Regions from separate parts of the Ochrobactrum sp. PL_is501 genome, predicted to be linked through region 1. Evidence: predicted binding sites of a transcription regulator. Region 1 holds the regulator's gene; each other region holds the start of a gene.
The links. Region 1 encodes PhoB, which activates phosphate uptake and scavenging genes when phosphate is short. Its sites were predicted from a motif close to TGTCATNNANCTGTCAT; they were not measured.
Positions count from the first base shown of each region.

Region 2: AC0TOF_RS06290 (DUF1045 domain-containing protein) is a predicted target of PhoB. The motif match lies at 2,475-2,491, and genes of this name have one in related genera.
Region 3: AC0TOF_RS04440 (DUF465 domain-containing protein) is a predicted target of PhoB. The motif match lies at 2,194-2,210, and genes of this name have one in related genera.
Region 4: AC0TOF_RS07855 (PhoX family protein) is a predicted target of PhoB. The motif match lies at 2,312-2,328, and genes of this name have one in related genera.

Region 1 is NZ_JBVPGR010000030.1:141,192-145,319, forward strand. Features, by position in the region: gene phoB (phosphate regulon transcriptional regulator PhoB) at 531-1,217, opposite strand; gene phoU (phosphate signaling complex protein PhoU) at 1,335-2,057, opposite strand; gene pstB (phosphate ABC transporter ATP-binding protein PstB) at 2,119-2,892, opposite strand; gene pstA (phosphate ABC transporter permease PstA) at 2,957-4,128, opposite strand, start outside.
Region 2 is NZ_JBVPGR010000031.1:105,084-109,211, forward strand. Features, by position in the region: gene AC0TOF_RS06280 (HAD family hydrolase) at 1-479, shown strand, start outside; gene AC0TOF_RS06285 (alpha-D-ribose 1-methylphosphonate 5-triphosphate diphosphatase) at 476-1,615, opposite strand; gene AC0TOF_RS06290 (DUF1045 domain-containing protein) at 1,619-2,350, opposite strand; gene AC0TOF_RS06295 (sugar kinase) at 2,576-3,493, shown strand; gene AC0TOF_RS06300 (aldose epimerase family protein) at 3,558-4,128, opposite strand, start outside.
Region 3 is NZ_JBVPGR010000029.1:98,301-102,428, reverse strand. Features, by position in the region: gene AC0TOF_RS04450 (5-(carboxyamino)imidazole ribonucleotide synthase) at 166-1,254, opposite strand; gene purE (5-(carboxyamino)imidazole ribonucleotide mutase) at 1,256-1,750, opposite strand; gene AC0TOF_RS04440 (DUF465 domain-containing protein) at 1,837-2,040, opposite strand; gene AC0TOF_RS04435 (YdcH family protein) at 2,383-2,565, shown strand; gene AC0TOF_RS04430 (MFS transporter) at 2,867-4,105, opposite strand.
Region 4 is NZ_JBVPGR010000032.1:176,121-180,248, forward strand. Features, by position in the region: gene AC0TOF_RS07840 (hypothetical protein) at 1-134, opposite strand, end outside; gene AC0TOF_RS07845 (adenosylcobinamide amidohydrolase) at 278-988, shown strand; gene AC0TOF_RS07850 (MFS transporter) at 993-2,189, opposite strand; gene AC0TOF_RS07855 (PhoX family protein) at 2,375-4,128, shown strand, end outside.

The DNA of each region.
Region 1 (4,128 bases):
TCAAAATCGCTCATCCTACTGTCGCTCAATCGAATTCAAGGTTTTGGAATTTTTAGGCCAAAAAAAGGCGAAGCGTCAAATCCCAACGATGCAGGAGGCGACCAGACAGCCTCAAATGAATCCCGAATCGAGAGTGCGAATATGCCTACAAGCCATTTAAATATATTAATAATTTATTAACGAGAATTACGAATTCAGATAAGATATTGATTTAATGCGATTCAAATTCTCGCAATACACGCCATATCGCTGCCTTAATTCGTGTTTGCTTGGATAGTTTTCCCGACCACATTCATGCTGCTTCAAATGACCTGCAAAAATTGGGTTTTTCGTGGGTTCCGTTGGTTGCCGTCAACTTTGGAAACATATTTGTAACATCGCGTGAAAACGCCTAATTGGCGCGGGTTTTGACCCGGCTGATGCGAATCGGGTCAGCATTGCCCAGGGCCTATCACCCGTGAAACGGCCCGCCACGATGAACATGACGGGCCGATCAAGAGCTGTATTTGAGAGTTTCGAAACGGTGTCGATCAACCGAAAGAATAACCGGCGCCGCGAACGGTCCGGATCGGATCAAGCGCACGACCGACATTGATTGCCTTGCGAAGCCGCCCGACATGGACGTCCACGGTGCGATCATCCACATAGATATCGGGACCCCAAACGCCATCCAGAAGCTGGCTGCGCGAGAAGACACGGCCGGGCGACATCATGAAATATTCGAGCAGCCGGAATTCCGTCGGTCCAAGACGAACTTCCTTTTCCTTGCGGTAAACCCGATGCTGCTGACGGTCCAGAACAAGATCGCCCACTTTCAGCACGTGAGACAGGATGCTCGGATTGGAGCGGCGCAGCATTGCTTTGACGCGGGCCAGAAGCTCCGGCGTTGAAAATGGCTTTACGACATAATCGTCGGCGCCGACGCTTAAACCGCGGACGCGTTCACTCTCCTCGCCACGCGCCGTCAGCATGATGATCGGCAGGCGCTCGGTTTCCGGCCACTGGCGCAGGCGACGGCAAAGCTCAATGCCCGATACGCCCGGCAGCATCCAGTCCAGAATGAGCAGATCCGGCACATTCTCGCGCAAGGCGATTTCGGCCTCGTCGCCGCGCAGCATCGTATCGACCTGATAGCCCTCTGCCTCAAGATTGTAGCGAAGCAGAACGCTCAGCGCCTCTTCGTCTTCCACCACAGCGATTTTGGGTGCCTGTGACATCCAGTATTTCCCTATCCAAATTCGGCGGGCGGTGGATACAATCCCCCCAATCGACCGCGTGCCGCCGCGCTATTCATACATTCTCAGCCGCCGGACCAAAGTCCGGCCGGTTGCAGTTCAGGGTTTACGCGCCTCATCCACGACAATACCGTGGCTCAGGTCTTCCTTGGGTCGCTCAGCCGGCATTTGCAGGCCGGTCACGATGTAATAAACAGTCTCCGCGATATTGGTCGCGTGATCGCCGATGCGCTCGATATTCTTCGCGCAGAACAGAAGATGCGTGCAGGCGGAAATATTGCGCGGATCTTCCATCATGTAAGTCAAGAGTTCGCGGAACAGCGACGTGTACATGGCGTCAATTTCGTCGTCGCGGTCGCGAACGACATTGATCTGCTGCACCGAACGCGACGCATAGGCGTCGAGAACGTCCTTCAGCTGGGTCAGCGCCAGTTCGGCCAGCGTTTCCAGACCGCGATAGAGCTTTACCGGCTGGCGTGATTCCGAAACGGCGGCAACACGCTTGGCAATGTTCTTGCCGAGGTCGCCCACGCGCTCCAGATCGGCGGAGATGCGGATCGAGCCGATGATCTCGCGCAGGTCCACGGCCATGGGCTGGCGCTTGGCGATAATCATGACGGCCTTGTCGTCGATCTCGCGCTCGCTGGCGTCGAGAATGAGATCGTCAGAGATGACACGCTGCGCGAGCGCATTGTCCGCATTGACGATTGCGGCGACCGACTGCTCGACCATACGTTCCGCATGTCCGCCCATCTCGGCGATCTTATGGGAGAGAAACTTCAATTCCTCGTCGTAGGAACGAACGGTATGCTGAGACGGCATAGTAGACCTCGTAATAAAAATTGCGGGGAAGCCGCACTGTCTGTTGAAACGCAGTTCCGGATCAGCCGAAGCGTCCGGTGATGTAGTCCTGCGTGCGCTTTTCGGTCGGCGCGGTGAACATGGTTTCCGTGTCGCCCACTTCGACCAGATTGCCAAGGTGGAACATGGCCGTGCGTTGCGAAACGCGCGCGGCCTGCTGCATCGAGTGCGTGACGATCACGATCGTATAGTTCTGGCGCAGTTCATCGATCAGCTCTTCCACCTTCGCGGTTGCGATCGGGTCGAGCGCCGAGCACGGTTCGTCCATGAGGATGACTTCCGGGCTGACCGCAATCGCGCGCGCAATGCAAAGGCGCTGCTGCTGGCCGCCTGAAAGGCCGGTGCCCGCATCGTGCAGGCGGTCCTTCACTTCTTCGAACAGGCTGGCCTTCTGCAGGCTCGTCACGACGATTTCCTCCAGATCAGCCTTGGTGCGGGCAAGACCGTGGATGCGCGGGCCGTAAGCGACGTTCTCATAAATCGATTTCGGGAACGGATTCGGCTTCTGGAACACCATGCCGACGCGGGCCCGCAGTTCAACGACGTCGATCTTCGGATCGTAAATGTCCTCGTTGTCGAGCGTGATCTTGCCACCGACCTTGCAGCCTTCGATCGTATCATTCATGCGGTTGAGCGAACGCAGGAAGGTAGACTTGCCGCAACCGGAGGGACCAATCAGCGCTGTGACCATCTTTTCCTGGATTTCCAGATCGACGTCGAACAGAGCCTGCTTCTCGCCATAAAACACGCAGACCTTGTCGCCCCGCATCTTTATGGAACTGGCGTTGGCGTTCATTTTTTCTCCTACGGCTTTCTCGAGAGATCGTTCAGTCATCAGGTTCATAGCTTGCGACTCCCGTTTACCAGCGGCGCTCGAAGCGGCGGCGCAGAATGATTGCTGCAATATTCATCACGGCCAGGAACAGAAGCAGGACGATGATAGCGCCTGACGTGCGTTCAACAAAGGCACGTTCTGCTTCGTTTGCCCACATATAGATCTGCACCGGCAAAGCGGTCGCCGGGTCCATCGGCGTCGACGGCACGTCGGCAACGAATGCCACCATGCCGATCAGGAGGAGCGGCGCGGTTTCACCAAGCGCGTGGGCGAGACCGATGATCGTGCCGGTCAGGATGCCGGGTGCGGCCAGCGGCAGGACATGGTGGAACACCATCTGCGTTTTCGAAGCGCCAAGGCCAAGAGCCGCGGAACGGATCGATGGCGGCACGGCGCGAAGCGCGGCACGAGTCGCGATGATGATGGTGGGAAGCGTCATCAATGTCAGTACCAGACCACCAACCAGCGACGCAGAGCGCGGCAGGCCGAAGAAATTGATGAAAACCGCAAGCCCGAGCAGACCGAACACGATGGATGGCACGGCCGCCAGATTGTTGATGTTCACCTCGATCATGTCGGTGAACCGGTTCTTCTTGGCGAACTCTTCCAGATAGATCGAAGCAGCAACGCCGATAGGCAGCGAGAGGCCGAGAACGATGAGCATCATGTAGAGCGAGCCAACCAGCGCAACCCCGAGACCGGAGGTTTCCGGGCGGCTGGATGCGCCGAACGTAAACAGACCCGTATTGAAGGCCTCCTTCATGACGCCTTCTTCCGAAAGCGTTTTCATCCAGCCTACTTGTCGGTCCGATACCTTGCGGCTCGTCTCCGGCACGGAAAGATCGATCTGTCCCTTGAAGGCGGAATCGATGTCGGCGCCTGCCAGAACCGGAACGGTCTGCGTCGTGCCGATGAGCGACGGATTGTCCATCACGATCTTGCGCAGCTGAATGCGTACGCCGTCCGAATAGAAGCGGCCCAGATCGCGCATAGCCGGCCGGTCTGCCGTGGAAATACCAAGCTTTTCGGCCAGGGCGTTGCGAACCAGCAGCGGATAGTTGGCGGTGATCAGCACATTCGGATCGGTGGCACGCTTGTTGCCCGGATCGATCACCTTTTCCTCAAGCTTGACCGGCAGATAGAGCGTCGTCTGCCAGAAGGCAGTATAGCCCTTGGAAAAGACCGAGAACAGGAGCG
Region 2 (4,128 bases), on a different contig from region 1:
ACCCGATCCGCGAGGCGGAAATATTGCTTCAGGCCGAGATGGCGGATCTGGAAGGCATCGCGCCCATCGACGGCGCCCATGAGTTTCTGAGCGCGCTGCCGGAAGATCGCTGGGCAATTGTAACCTCGGCGCCGCTCGAACTGGCGCGCCGTCGCATCGCTGCCGCCGGGTTGCCGATGCCGAAGACGATTGTTTCCGCCGAAGACGTGGAGCGTGGCAAGCCAAGCCCTGAATGCTTCCAGCTCGGAGCGAAACGTCTTGGCTTCGATGCGCGTGATTGCCTTGTGTTCGAGGATGCCCCAGCCGGTATCGTTGCCGGAGAAACTGCCGGTGCGAGCGTCGTCGTGGTGACGGCAACGCACCCGCATTCCCCGAAAACATCCCATCTCAGCATTGAAAGCTATCGCTATCTTCGACTCGACATTCTGGACGATGGCAAGCTGGCGCTGGAACCGACCACGCCAATCTCGGTGGGTTAAATAACCCGCCGTCCTTCCCGCCAGACGGTGCGGATGATCGGAACATGGTCGGCGATCTGCACCCGAACCAGATCGGCCCGCTTGCCCGCAACGATCTCGCCGCGATCATCCAGCCCTACCGCTTTGGCAGGGTTGGCCGAAACCAGCCGAATGGCTTGCGGCAGTGAGATATTCGGGACGACATCCGCGAGGAAAAACGCTGATTGCATCATGCTGGCCGGGATGTAGTCCGACGAAATAATGTCGAGATTTCCAGCTTCGGCCAGTTCGCGCGCGGAGACATTTCCCGAATGCGAACCGCCGCGCACGACATTTGGCGCGCCCATGAGAACCGACATTCCGGACTCCTTTGACGCCTTCGCAGCCGTGTGTGTCGTGGGAAATTCCGCAACCTTTATTCCCTGCGCCTGCGCTTCCGCCACATGGTCCACCGTCGCGTCATCATGGCTTGCCAGAATAACGCCGCGCTGGTGGCAGAGGTCAGCAATCGCCTTGCGCGTTGGCGCTGAATATTGCTGCGATTGCCCGATACGCCGCTCGCAATAGAGCCTGAACTCTTCTTCCGAGAATTTCAGCTTGCGGATGAAATAGGTCTTGTAGGTCTCGATATCCGTAAACTGACGCTGTCCCGGCGCATGGTCCATCAGGGATACCAGCCTGACCAGCGGCTGAGCGCCGAATTTTTCAAAGGCCGGAAGGCAGTCGGGTGCCGAAACCTCACAACGCAAATGCAGGAAATGGTCGGCGCGCAAGCGGCCAGCCGCGCGGCCCTCGGCAATCGCCGAAGAAAGCTTGCGCATATCGTCGATACCTGTCTCGGCATCGTCATCGAAGCCGATGCGCAATGCGTCGAAAACAGTGGTGATCCCGGAGGCGGCAATCTGGGCGTCATGCGCCTGCACGGCGGCAATCGGGTTCCAGCGCACTTTTGGACGCGGAGCATAGTGCCCTTCGAGATGATCCGTGTGCAGCTCTACCAGTCCGGGCGTCAGGAAATCGCCTTCCATATCCTCGCCGAGGCTTGATGCGCCGGTAGAGATATCGGCAATCTTGCCATCCACGAGCTTCAGGGAACCGAGCACGACATCGTCGGCAAGCACGATGCGGGCGTTGCGCAAAACCGTTTCATTTCCCATCGGTTACGGCCTCCCAACCGCTCGTGAGGCCCGGGCCGATGTAACCTTGCCGCCGGTCAGAGGATGCAGCGAATGTATCTCGAAAGGAGCACCTTTCTCAGGTTCCACGAACAAAGCGAGGTTCGCAACCTCCACGGCATCGCCCAGCAGCGGCGTGAAGAAGTCGTCCAGCGTTCGCTCCACGCGGGCGCGGTCTTTCTCTTCCACCGGGCCGGTCAGCGTCATATGAAAGCGGAACTCCTCAAAAACATAAGGATAGCCCCAGCGCTCGATATTGTGCCGCTGTGCCTCGCTGAGGCGCTCCGGCCGTCGCTTCGCAATTTCCGCCTCGTTGAGCGGGGCGCGAAACCGGTCGAAAGCAACGACGACATCATTGGCGAGCTGGTTCAATTCGGCAACCGGCTCTTCCGGCACAAGCGCGAAGAACGGCCCGATTGCGTGCAGCTTGAGACGCGGAATGATGACGGGCGACGCCGACGAGGCGAAATGCATCAAGGCCGAAAGCAGGTCGTTTTCGGCGTGTTGCTCATCCAGACGAAACGGAGCCTTCATCGTCGCATGAAAACCGTAGCGGCGCGGCTCTTCGGTCAGCCGGACGATTTCATCGGTCGCAAGCGAGCGAATCGCAGGCATCTTGACCGGCTCGCCGCTGAACGCATTGCGCCCGAGCCAGTTCGCGGCAACCTTCAAAAGCGCATCATTGGATGGCGGCGTGAAATAAATCGCATAACGCATGTCAAATCCTTAGGCGAGGTTCGCGACACGGCGTCAGCGGAACTCCAAAATATCAACGAGAGCATTTCCCGATTCTAAGGGCGATGCGGTCGGCGGATGCTTACACAATGAATGTGGCAAGTCGATAAAGGTCACATGACACTGCTGACGAAATGCCGACAAACCGATTTTACATGGGCGAAAATTAGTATAGGCGTTAGCCCCGTTTCAAGCGAGGAGACTGACATGGGCGGATTTGCATCTATCGGCGAATGCATGATCGAGCTTTCGGGCAACGAAGGCGACCAGTGGCGCATGGGGTTTGCGGGCGATACGCTCAACACTGCGTGGTACATGCGGGCGCTGATGGAAAAATCCTATCCCGTCGAATATGTAACCGCGTTCGGCCAGGACAGTTTTTCCCAGAAACAACGTGTGTTCCTGACCTCCAACGGTATCGGTATAGCCCATAGCCCGATCATCGACGGGCTGCATCCCGGCCTTTACGCCATCACGCTCACCGGTGCCGAGCGCTCCTTCACCTATTGGCGCAGCGACGCTGCTGCAAGGCGTCTGGCCAGTGACCGCGACGCGCTGGAAAAGAGCCTGACCGGCCGCGACATCATCTATTTTTCCGGCATTTCGGTCGCCATCATCCTGCCCGAGCATCGCGACACGTTTTTCGATGTCCTGCGCCAATGCCGCGCCGCCGGTTCGCGCATTGCCTTCGACCCGAATTTCCGGCACCAGCTATGGCCGGACCGCAAGGCCGCACAGGATATCATCAGCGAAGCAATGCGCATCGCCGATATTGCCCTGCCCACCTTCCCGGACGAACAGGCGCTGTTCGGCGACAAGGATGCCAGCGCCTGCGCTGACCGCCTTGCCGCACTTGGCGTAAAGGAAATCGTCGTCAAGGATGGCACGGAACCGGCCCTGCTTGTCGCCGACGGTGAAAGAGTGCTGGTGCCATCCGTCGTTGCGCAAGCTGTCGACACGACGGGCGCAGGCGACAGTTTCAACGGCGCCTATCTCGCTGCGCGCCTGAACGGGCTTTCTCCCGTGGAAGCAGCCCGCAAGGCGCACTTGGTTGCGGCCCGCGTGGTCGAGATACGCGGCGCGCTTGCTCCAATGGAAACCGCACGCGCCGCTTTTGCTGATTGATCAAAGCATGTCTCCCCAACGTGGGCCCCGGTTTGGGGAGAAAAACATGCGTGAAAACAAAAACTTAAAGCGTGTCGCGTGAGAAGCTGAAATGGCTGGTCTGGGCGTAAATCTCGCCCGGACGCAATATTGCCTGCGGGAAATACGGATATTCCAGCGATCCGGGCCATATCTGCGGCTCCAGGCAGAATCCTGCATGTTTTCCGTAGGGTTTGCCCGTGAGGCCTATGCAATCATTGGCCATCGTATTGCCAGCATAGAACTGAACACCCGGCTCTGTCGTTGAAATATCGAGGCGAATGCCGGAACGCGCGCCCTTCACCGACGCACATGGACGCAATGGTCCCCGCGCCGCCGCGAGGCAGAAATTGCTGTCATATTGGACCTGATGGCCGTTCTCCTCGAAGCGAATCGGGCGAAACTCCCTGAAATCATATGGCGTCCCTTTGACCGGCAGAACGCGTCCGTCCGGAATGAGAGCCTCGTCGACCGGCATATAGGCATCTGCCTCGATTTTAAGCTGGTGGTCGAGAATATCGCCCTCGCCGCCGTCATCGAGATTGAAGTAGCTGTGATGCAGCAGGTTGCAGACAGTCGGCTTGTCGGTCACAGCCTCCAGCCGCACGATCAGCGCT
Region 3 (4,128 bases), on a different contig from region 1:
GCGCCAATTGATTACAGGCACTGTTAGATGCCCGAAGGGTTGGCCGAAATACACAAGGTTTCAGGCAAATGTCAACTGCTGAGCCGCAGATTCAGGGGGCTGGCGCTGAAATTCTTGGCAGGCAGTCGAAGATTCATCGGGAATCGGGAGGATTCCCGATGAACATTATTTGTGGCGGGGGTGAATGCGCGTCACATGACCCATTTTACGGCCCGGGCGCGCTTCCTTTTTGCCGTAAAGATGCAGCACCGCATCCTTTTCAGAGAGAATCGCGGGTACCTTCTCGATGTCGTCACCGATCAGGTTTTCCATCACGCAATCCGAATGCCGGTCGGTATTGCCCAAAGGCAACCCGGCGACGGCGCGGATATGCTGTTCGAACTGCGAAATGGCGCAGGCCGCTTCCGTCCAGTGGCCTGAGTTGTGGACACGCGGGGCAAATTCGTTTGCCAGAAGCGTGCCGTCCTTCAGGACGAAGAATTCAAGCCCCAGCACGCCGACATAATCCAGTGCGTTCAGAAGCTTTGCTGCGGCCTTGCGGGCAGATTCCGCCGTGCTGTCGGAAATGGCAGCCGGTACGGTTGAAGTTGCAAGAATGCCGTCCTTGTGCACGTTTTCGGCAATATCGAAAATGGCGACGTTGCCGCTGCGATCACGCGCTGCGATGACCGAGACTTCCCGCTCGAAATCGACGAAGCCTTCGAGGATTGCGGGGGCGCGATTGATGGCAAGAATCGCCTTGTGGGCATCGTTCTCGTCGAGCGAGGTCAGGCGGACCTGTCCCTTGCCGTCATAGCCCAGGCGCCGCGTCTTGAGGATGCCGCGTTCGCCCAATGCGCCCAAGGCTGCGATCAGGGTCTCTTCATCGTCCACGAGGCGCCATGGGGCTGTCTCGATATCGCTTTCATTGAGGAACTGCTTTTCCGTAAAGCGATCCTGCGAGACTTCCAGCGCGGCTGGCGGTGGCAGAACCAGCGCGGTTTCGGCCAGCCTGTCGGCGGCGCTGACCGGCACGTTTTCAAATTCATAGGTGATGACATCGGACGCAGCGGCAAGTTCCGCAAGCGCTTTCGGATCATCATAGGCTGCGACGATCTGGCGATTGGCGACCTGTGCTGCGGGGCAATCGGCCTGCGGCTCCAGAATCACGGTTTGAAAGCCAAGACGCGCTGCGGCCATGGCCAGCATTCTGCCGAGCTGGCCGCCGCCGATAATGCCGATGGTTGCACCAGGCTGAAGTGGAGAATTTTTCATGTCAGGCCTCGTTGGAAGGGCGCTCAGCCACGCTTTCCGTTTGCGCTTTGCGCCACTCGTCGAGGCGGGCTGCAAGCGCTTCATCGTAAAGCGCCAGAACGGCTGCGGCGAGGAGGGCGGCATTGACCGCACCGGCGCGACCGATGGCCAGCGTGCCGACAGGAATGCCTGCTGGCATCTGCACGATGGAGAGAAGCGAATCCTGGCCTGAAAGCGCCTTGGACTGAACGGGAACGCCGAAAACCGGGAGTGGGGTCATGGCCGCGGCCATACCGGGCAGGTGGGCTGCGCCACCCGCACCGGCGATAACGACCTTAAACCCTTCAGCTTTCGCGCCCTTGGCGAAAGCGACGAGCCGGTCAGGGGTGCGGTGCGCGGAAACGATCCGGGCATCGAAGGAAATGCCGAGCGCCTCCAGTGTGTCTGCTGCATGGCGCATGGTCTCCCAGTCGGACTGGCTTCCCATGATGATGGCGACGTCGGCAGTAACGCTCATTGATCTTTCTGCTCCGGTTTTCATTCGTGGTGTCAAAACGACAAAGCCGGGCGGACCCCGGCTCTCTCATGTATCGTTTTCAGCGTTCAGGCGATGATGTCGGGGATGACCTGATCTTCCATCTCCTGCAACTTGTCCTTGATTGCGAGTTTTTTCTTCTTCATGCGCTGGACGCGCAACTGGTCGCAGCCCGTTGCTATCATGGCGTTGATAGCCGCATCGAAATCCGCGTGTTCCTGTTTCAGACGCGCGACGGCCAATCTGATTTCGGCCTGTTCCTGATCGGACATGCGAACCCCGTTTCGTTGAATAGTTTTACGGGCCGCACCGAACCCTAAAAAGGCGCGGCATCAGCCCGTTTCAGGCGAAGCCCTTATCACATTTTTCGCGTCAGGAAAATGCTACCACGACAAAATCGACTTTGCACCAAACTCGTGCCAAACTGTCATGGTTCTGTCATGGATGCGGCTGTCGAAGGCGACAAAAATACCGCGTCTTGGCAGCCGGGACTGTGTGTCTGGCCCGGAATACAGGAGGTGTACCGGGCGTTCATGCAGGCTGAATGGCGGGGCAGCGGGCAAGCAAGGTCCAGGTTGCTCCGCAAACCAGGGAAATCAACCAAAGGAGATCTGATGATGGCTATTGAGTCCCATCTTGCCACGCTTGAAAAGAAGCACGGCGCTCTGGAACAGGAAATTTCCGAAGCCATTGCGTCACCGGCAATGGATGATCTGCATGTTGCATCTCTGAAGCGCAAGAAGCTTATGCTTAAGGAGCAGATTGAAAAATTGAGATCTCAGGTAACCCGTCACTAATGGGAACAGCCGCGCTTTGTTCGCGGTTCGATACGGCGTCTCAAGCCATAGACACAAAAATGCGGTCTTGGCGGCTGTGACACAGCCGCCGAACATATTGATTCAATTATTTAAAAGAAAATTGATCACAACGCCGCCGCGCCCAACGCAACTTAAAGCGTATCGCATTTTATCACGTTCATACGACAGGCTTTAAGCTTTTGTTTTCACGTATGTCTTGATCCCATCGTGGCGGGATCAGAAATCAGTCCAGTGGACTGATTTCCCCGCGAAGGCGGTTCCCACTTTTGGGAGAATTGCTTTAGCCATCCGTCTCGGCTCTCGGATCAAGATTGAGCGCTTCCGGCGTTGCACTGCGCTCGGAAGGCATGCTCTTGAACTGGTCTTTCTCTTCTTTCGGGACGGATGCGCGCTTGCGTGACCGGAACAATGCATAGCCGGTGATGGAAATATGCGCCAGCATGGTGATGGCGAAGAGGCCGGACGGCCAGAAAATATCCATGGCGGCGGCTGCCAGCAACGGCCCGAGCATTGTGCCGAAGCCGTAAAGCAGCAAAAGCCCACTTGATACTTTCACGAAGCTTTCCGACGTCGCGTGATCGTTCGCATGGGCGACGGCAACGGGATAGAGGGCATAGGCGAGTGCGCCATAACAGCCGGTCATTGTAATGATGACAGGACCGCTGGATGGGGCGACGAGAAAGGCGATGAGACCGACGAGGGCCGCCAGCGCCGCCACGCTTGCCAGCACAAAACGCCGGTCGACCAGATCGGAAATACGCCCGATCGGAATCTGCATCAGGGCGCCTGCTGCGATGGTGACGCTGACCATCAGGGCGATTTCAGTGGTGGAAATGCCGGATTTCGCGCCGAAGACCGCTCCAAGCGTACCCCAGGCGCCATTGGCGATGCCGATCAGGATGCACCCGACGAAGGCGGCGGGCGAATTATTATAGAGCGCCTTGAGATCGAGTTGCACTTCCGTCAGCGGCTTGGGGCTGACGGCGGTGGAAATCGCGGTCGGGATAAGGGCCAGGCAGAAGAAGACGCCGCTTATCATGAACAGGTGGTCGGAGCGCACATCGCCTGCCGCCACCAGCATCTGGCCGGTCATGGTAGCCCCATAGTTGACCATCATGTACATGCCGAAAATCTTGCCGCGCGATTCGTTGGTTGCGCGCTCATTCAGCCAGCTTTCGATGACCATGAAGGCGCCGGCCATGGAAAAGCCGGTGAACGCGCGCAGGATCACCCAGATGGTGGCGTCCACGAAGATGCCGGACAGAAGGGCGATGATCGCTGCCGACGCGGCAAAACAGCCGAATGCCCGCACATGGCCGACGCGGCGCACAAGGCGCGGCGCAAACAGACAGCCAGCCACGAAACCTCCGGCCCAGGTTGTGCCGAGCATGCCAAGCGAGGTTACTGAAAAACCTTCCGCGCCGCCGCGCAGCGGCAGCAGAAGGCCGTGGAGTCCCGAAGCCATGAGGAGGAAAGCTGTGCCGCAGAGAAGGGCCAGAACCTGAATGTAAATGCGCAAAATTCTATTCCCGAAATCTGAAG
Region 4 (4,128 bases), on a different contig from region 1:
GGGCGCAATGTGTTGAGGTCCTGCGCCTGATCGGTCTTATGACGTGGGGGAGGCGAGAGAAGGCGCATGATGAAAAGGATGCAGCACCCGATGGTGAATATCCAGAATATCTCGTCGGTGAGATCGTTGATCATGGCGCAATCCAGAGCAAACCGCTTGTCCGTTTCCGCGACGCGCGAAACACTATTGCGCGATCCATATCGCCTTGCGGAACCTTGGCCAAGTCACGAAGCCGTGCTTTATCGCCGCGCCAGTGGCAGCCAGGCATCGCGGTCCTGTGGATGGCTCAAAGGCGCTGGTCGCGAACTTCATGCCGATCTGCGATAGTTTGATGATGCTGCCATTCACAATCCATTGTTGCGGCCCGGTGCTCGCCGCTGATTTTCGAGACCCGCAAGACATTTTGAGCTGGTCGCTGACACGTCCGGGGTTCGTCCGGGCGCGTTCCGTCGCCTGGCTGGAAGTGCGCAATGACGATCTGACGCTGGATGTCGATCCGGCAATTTTATTGCAGGAAAGACTGGCAGAAGCCGGTTATGGCGAAGCCGTGCAGATGATGACCTCGCGCAGCGTGAAGAAGCATCATGTCGCAATGCGGTGCTCCGGCGAAGCGCAAGCTGCCTGTCTTGCCACTGTCGGTCTGTCGAATGCGGGGAGGGTGGGTGAACGGGCGCAGATGATGATGCCAGCCGGAACGATCAATCTTCTGGTTCATATAGACAGGGCCTTGTCGGTCGCAGCCCATTTGGAGGCAATGTCGATTGCCGCCGAGGCGCGCACCGCTGCCATTATGGAACTAGGGCTCGATATTGGCGGCAGGGCAGCAACGGGTACCGGCACGGATTGCATTGCGGTTTCCGCGCCGCAAGGGGAGCCGGGCGCATCCTATGCAGGCTTGCACACGGATATAGGTGCCGCCCTCGGTGGTGCTGTTTATGATGCAGTGTCCGAAGGCGGCAGGCTCTGGATGAAAGAGCAGGGCTTTTGATCGATCAGGCTTCTGCGACAGCGCCTTTCGGCTTCAGGCGCAGGATAAGCGGCACCAGAACAAGCGCAACAATCGGGAAGACCAGCCAGTTGATGGTTTCCCACCCGGAGGAATGCAGCAGCGACCCGGCGAAGAAGGAAGCGCAGGCCACAGTGCCGAACATGATGAAATCATTGGCGCCTTGAGCCTTGCCGCGTTCAGCCGGGGTGTGGCAGTCCGTCACCATGGCGGTGGCGCCGATGAAACCGAAATTCCAGCCGATGCCGAGAAAGATCAGCGCTCCCCAGAAATGGCCGACGTCGAAACCGCCGAGCGCGATGATGGCGGAAAAGGCGATCAGCACCAGCCCGAGCGCCGTTATCTTTTCCTTGCCGAAACGGGTGATGAGCTTTCCGGTGAAGAAGCTGGGGCCAAACATGGCCAGCACATGCCACTGGATGCCAAGGGCCGCATGATCGACGGAATGGCCGTGGCCAACCATGGCGATGGGCGCTGCCGTCATCACGAAAGTCATCAGCGCATAGGAACAGACACCGGCGGCCACGGAAAGCATGAAGCGCGGCGAACGCAGGATTTCGCCAAGCGGTCGGCCTGTATCATGGACAGCGTTCGGGTCTTTCCTGATTTTGGGCGCGCGCAGCATGAAAAGGACGGGGAGGGCGAGAAGACCCAGAACTGCCTGGCTGAGGAAACTGCCCGCAAACATCGCGTCGGGAATGCTGTCGCGTGTCCAGATGACGAGCTGCGGCCCGACAATGGCCGCGACAAGCCCGCCCACCATGACCCATGATATGGCGCGCGCCTTCATGTCGCCCGTTGCCGCATCGGTGGCGGCAAAGCGATAGCTCTGGACATAGGCGGCATAGAAACCGGCGGTCAGCGTGCCGAGACAGAAAATGAGGAAGGAGGCTGCGAAAATGCCTGCGGCGGCAATCAGGCCCGCCGAAACGCCGACAAGCGCGCCCAGCATATAGGCATTGCGGCGTCCGAACTGGCGCATGAAGAAAGCGGCAGGCAAGGTGCCCAGCGCAAGGCCGAGATTGAACAGGCTGACGGGCAGCGTGACAAGCGCCGGATCGGAGGAAAGTTTCTGCCCCACCAGACCGCCGAGCGAAATCACGATAGGCGGGCTGGAAGCGCCGAGAGCCTGTGCAATTGTCAGGATAATAATATTGCGCCGTGCAGCCGTCATGTCGGTCATCGCCAACCCCTCAATGGAAGAAATAGGGAGGGTTTTATTGGAAAGCGCATTTGCCCGCAAAATTATTCTATCGCCCGATCAGGAATTTTTCGGCATCACGAGGAATGCAACTGTCGGGATAATGTCGTCCGGCTGTCATCAAGTGCTTCTAGTCTGCAGCTTCACTGTTCGATAGGGAGCCAGCAATGTCCGATACTCTTTCCCAGCAAAGTCTGTTCAAGACCAGCCAGTTGGAAGAAGCCGATGCCGATCCGCGCAATCCGTCCGATAATCCCACAATGGGCGAAATCATCAGCCGCCGCTTTTCCCGCCGCGGCTTTCTGCGCGGATCGCTCGCTGTCTCGGCCATTGCGGCAACCGTCAGCCCGCTCGCGCTGATGAGTGCAGGCGATGCGCGCGCCGCGTCCGGTTCGGCCTTTTCCTTCAAGGAAGTCGAGGCTGGCGTGGACGCCCATCACCATGTCGCGGAAGGCTATGATGCCGATGTGCTTTTGCGCTGGGGCGACAGGCTTTTCGCCGATGCGCCGGAATTCGTCCCGACCAAACAGTCAGCCGAGGCGCAGGCGCGCCAGTTCGGCTATAATAATGATTATGTCGGCTATATCGCCATCGACGGATCGCCCGAACACGGGCTTCTGGTCGTCAACCATGAATATACCAATCCGCACCTGATGTTCCCCGGCCTCGTCAAGATCGTCGACGGCAAGGTGGAGCAGGCTCCGCTCTCGAAGGAACAGGTGGATATCGAAATGGCTGCCCATGGCGGCACGATTGTCGAAATCCGCAAGCAGGACGGCAAATGGCAGCCGGTGCTCGATGGCGCGAAAAACCGCCGCATCACCTCCAATACCGAGATGGTGCTGAGCGGCCCGGTCGCGGGTCACGACCGCGTCAAGACCAATGCCGATCCGTCCGGCACCAGGGTTTTCGGCACGATCAACAATTGTGCGGGCGGCGTCACCCCATGGGGCACCTACATCATGGCCGAGGAAAATATCCACGGCTATTTCATCGGTGAACTGCCGGAAGGTCACGCGGAAGCGGCCAATTACAAGCGCATGGGCATTCCCGAAGGTTCGTATGAATGGGGCCGTTTCTACGACCGTTTCGACGTTTCCAAGGAGCCGAACGAGCCGAACCGCTTCGGCTGGATTGTCGAGGTTGATGTGTCCGACCCGAATTCCGTGCCGAAGAAGCGCACCGCGCTTGGCCGGTTCAAGCATGAGGGCGCGGAATCCATCGTCAGCAAGGATGGGCGCGTGGTCTTTTATCTCGGCGACGACGAACGCTTCGATTATGTCTACAAGTTCGTGACGGCGGGCAAGTTCAACCCGGATGATCGCGCCGCCAATATGGACCTGCTGGATGAAGGCACGCTGCACGTGGCCAAATTCCATGAGGACGGCAAGGTGGAGTGGATGCCGCTGGTGTTCGGTGAGGGTCCGCTGACCGAACAGAACGGTTTCAAGAGCCAGGCTGATGTGCTGATCGAAACGCGGCGCGCTGGTGATCTTCTTGGCGCTACCAAGATGGACCGTCCGGAAGACGTGCAACCGAACCCGGTGAATGGCCGCGTCTATGTCATGCTCACCAACAATACCAAGCGCAAGGACGATCAGGTGGATGCCGCCAATCCGCGCGCCAAGAACGCCTTCGGCCATATCATCGAGATCGAGGAAGACGGGCAGGATTTTGCCGCCACGACCGGAAAATGGGAAGTGCTGCTGAAATGCGGCGATCCTTCGGTCGCCGAAGTCGGTGCCAGCTTCTCCACCGATACGACGCGCAATGGCTGGTTCGGCATGCCGGACAATGCCGCCGTCGACAGCGCTGGCCGGCTGTGGGTCGCAACCGATGGCAACAGCAACAAGGATACAGGCCGTACCGACGGGCTTTGGGCGGTCGACACGGAAGGCGATGCGCGCGCGACCTCGAAACT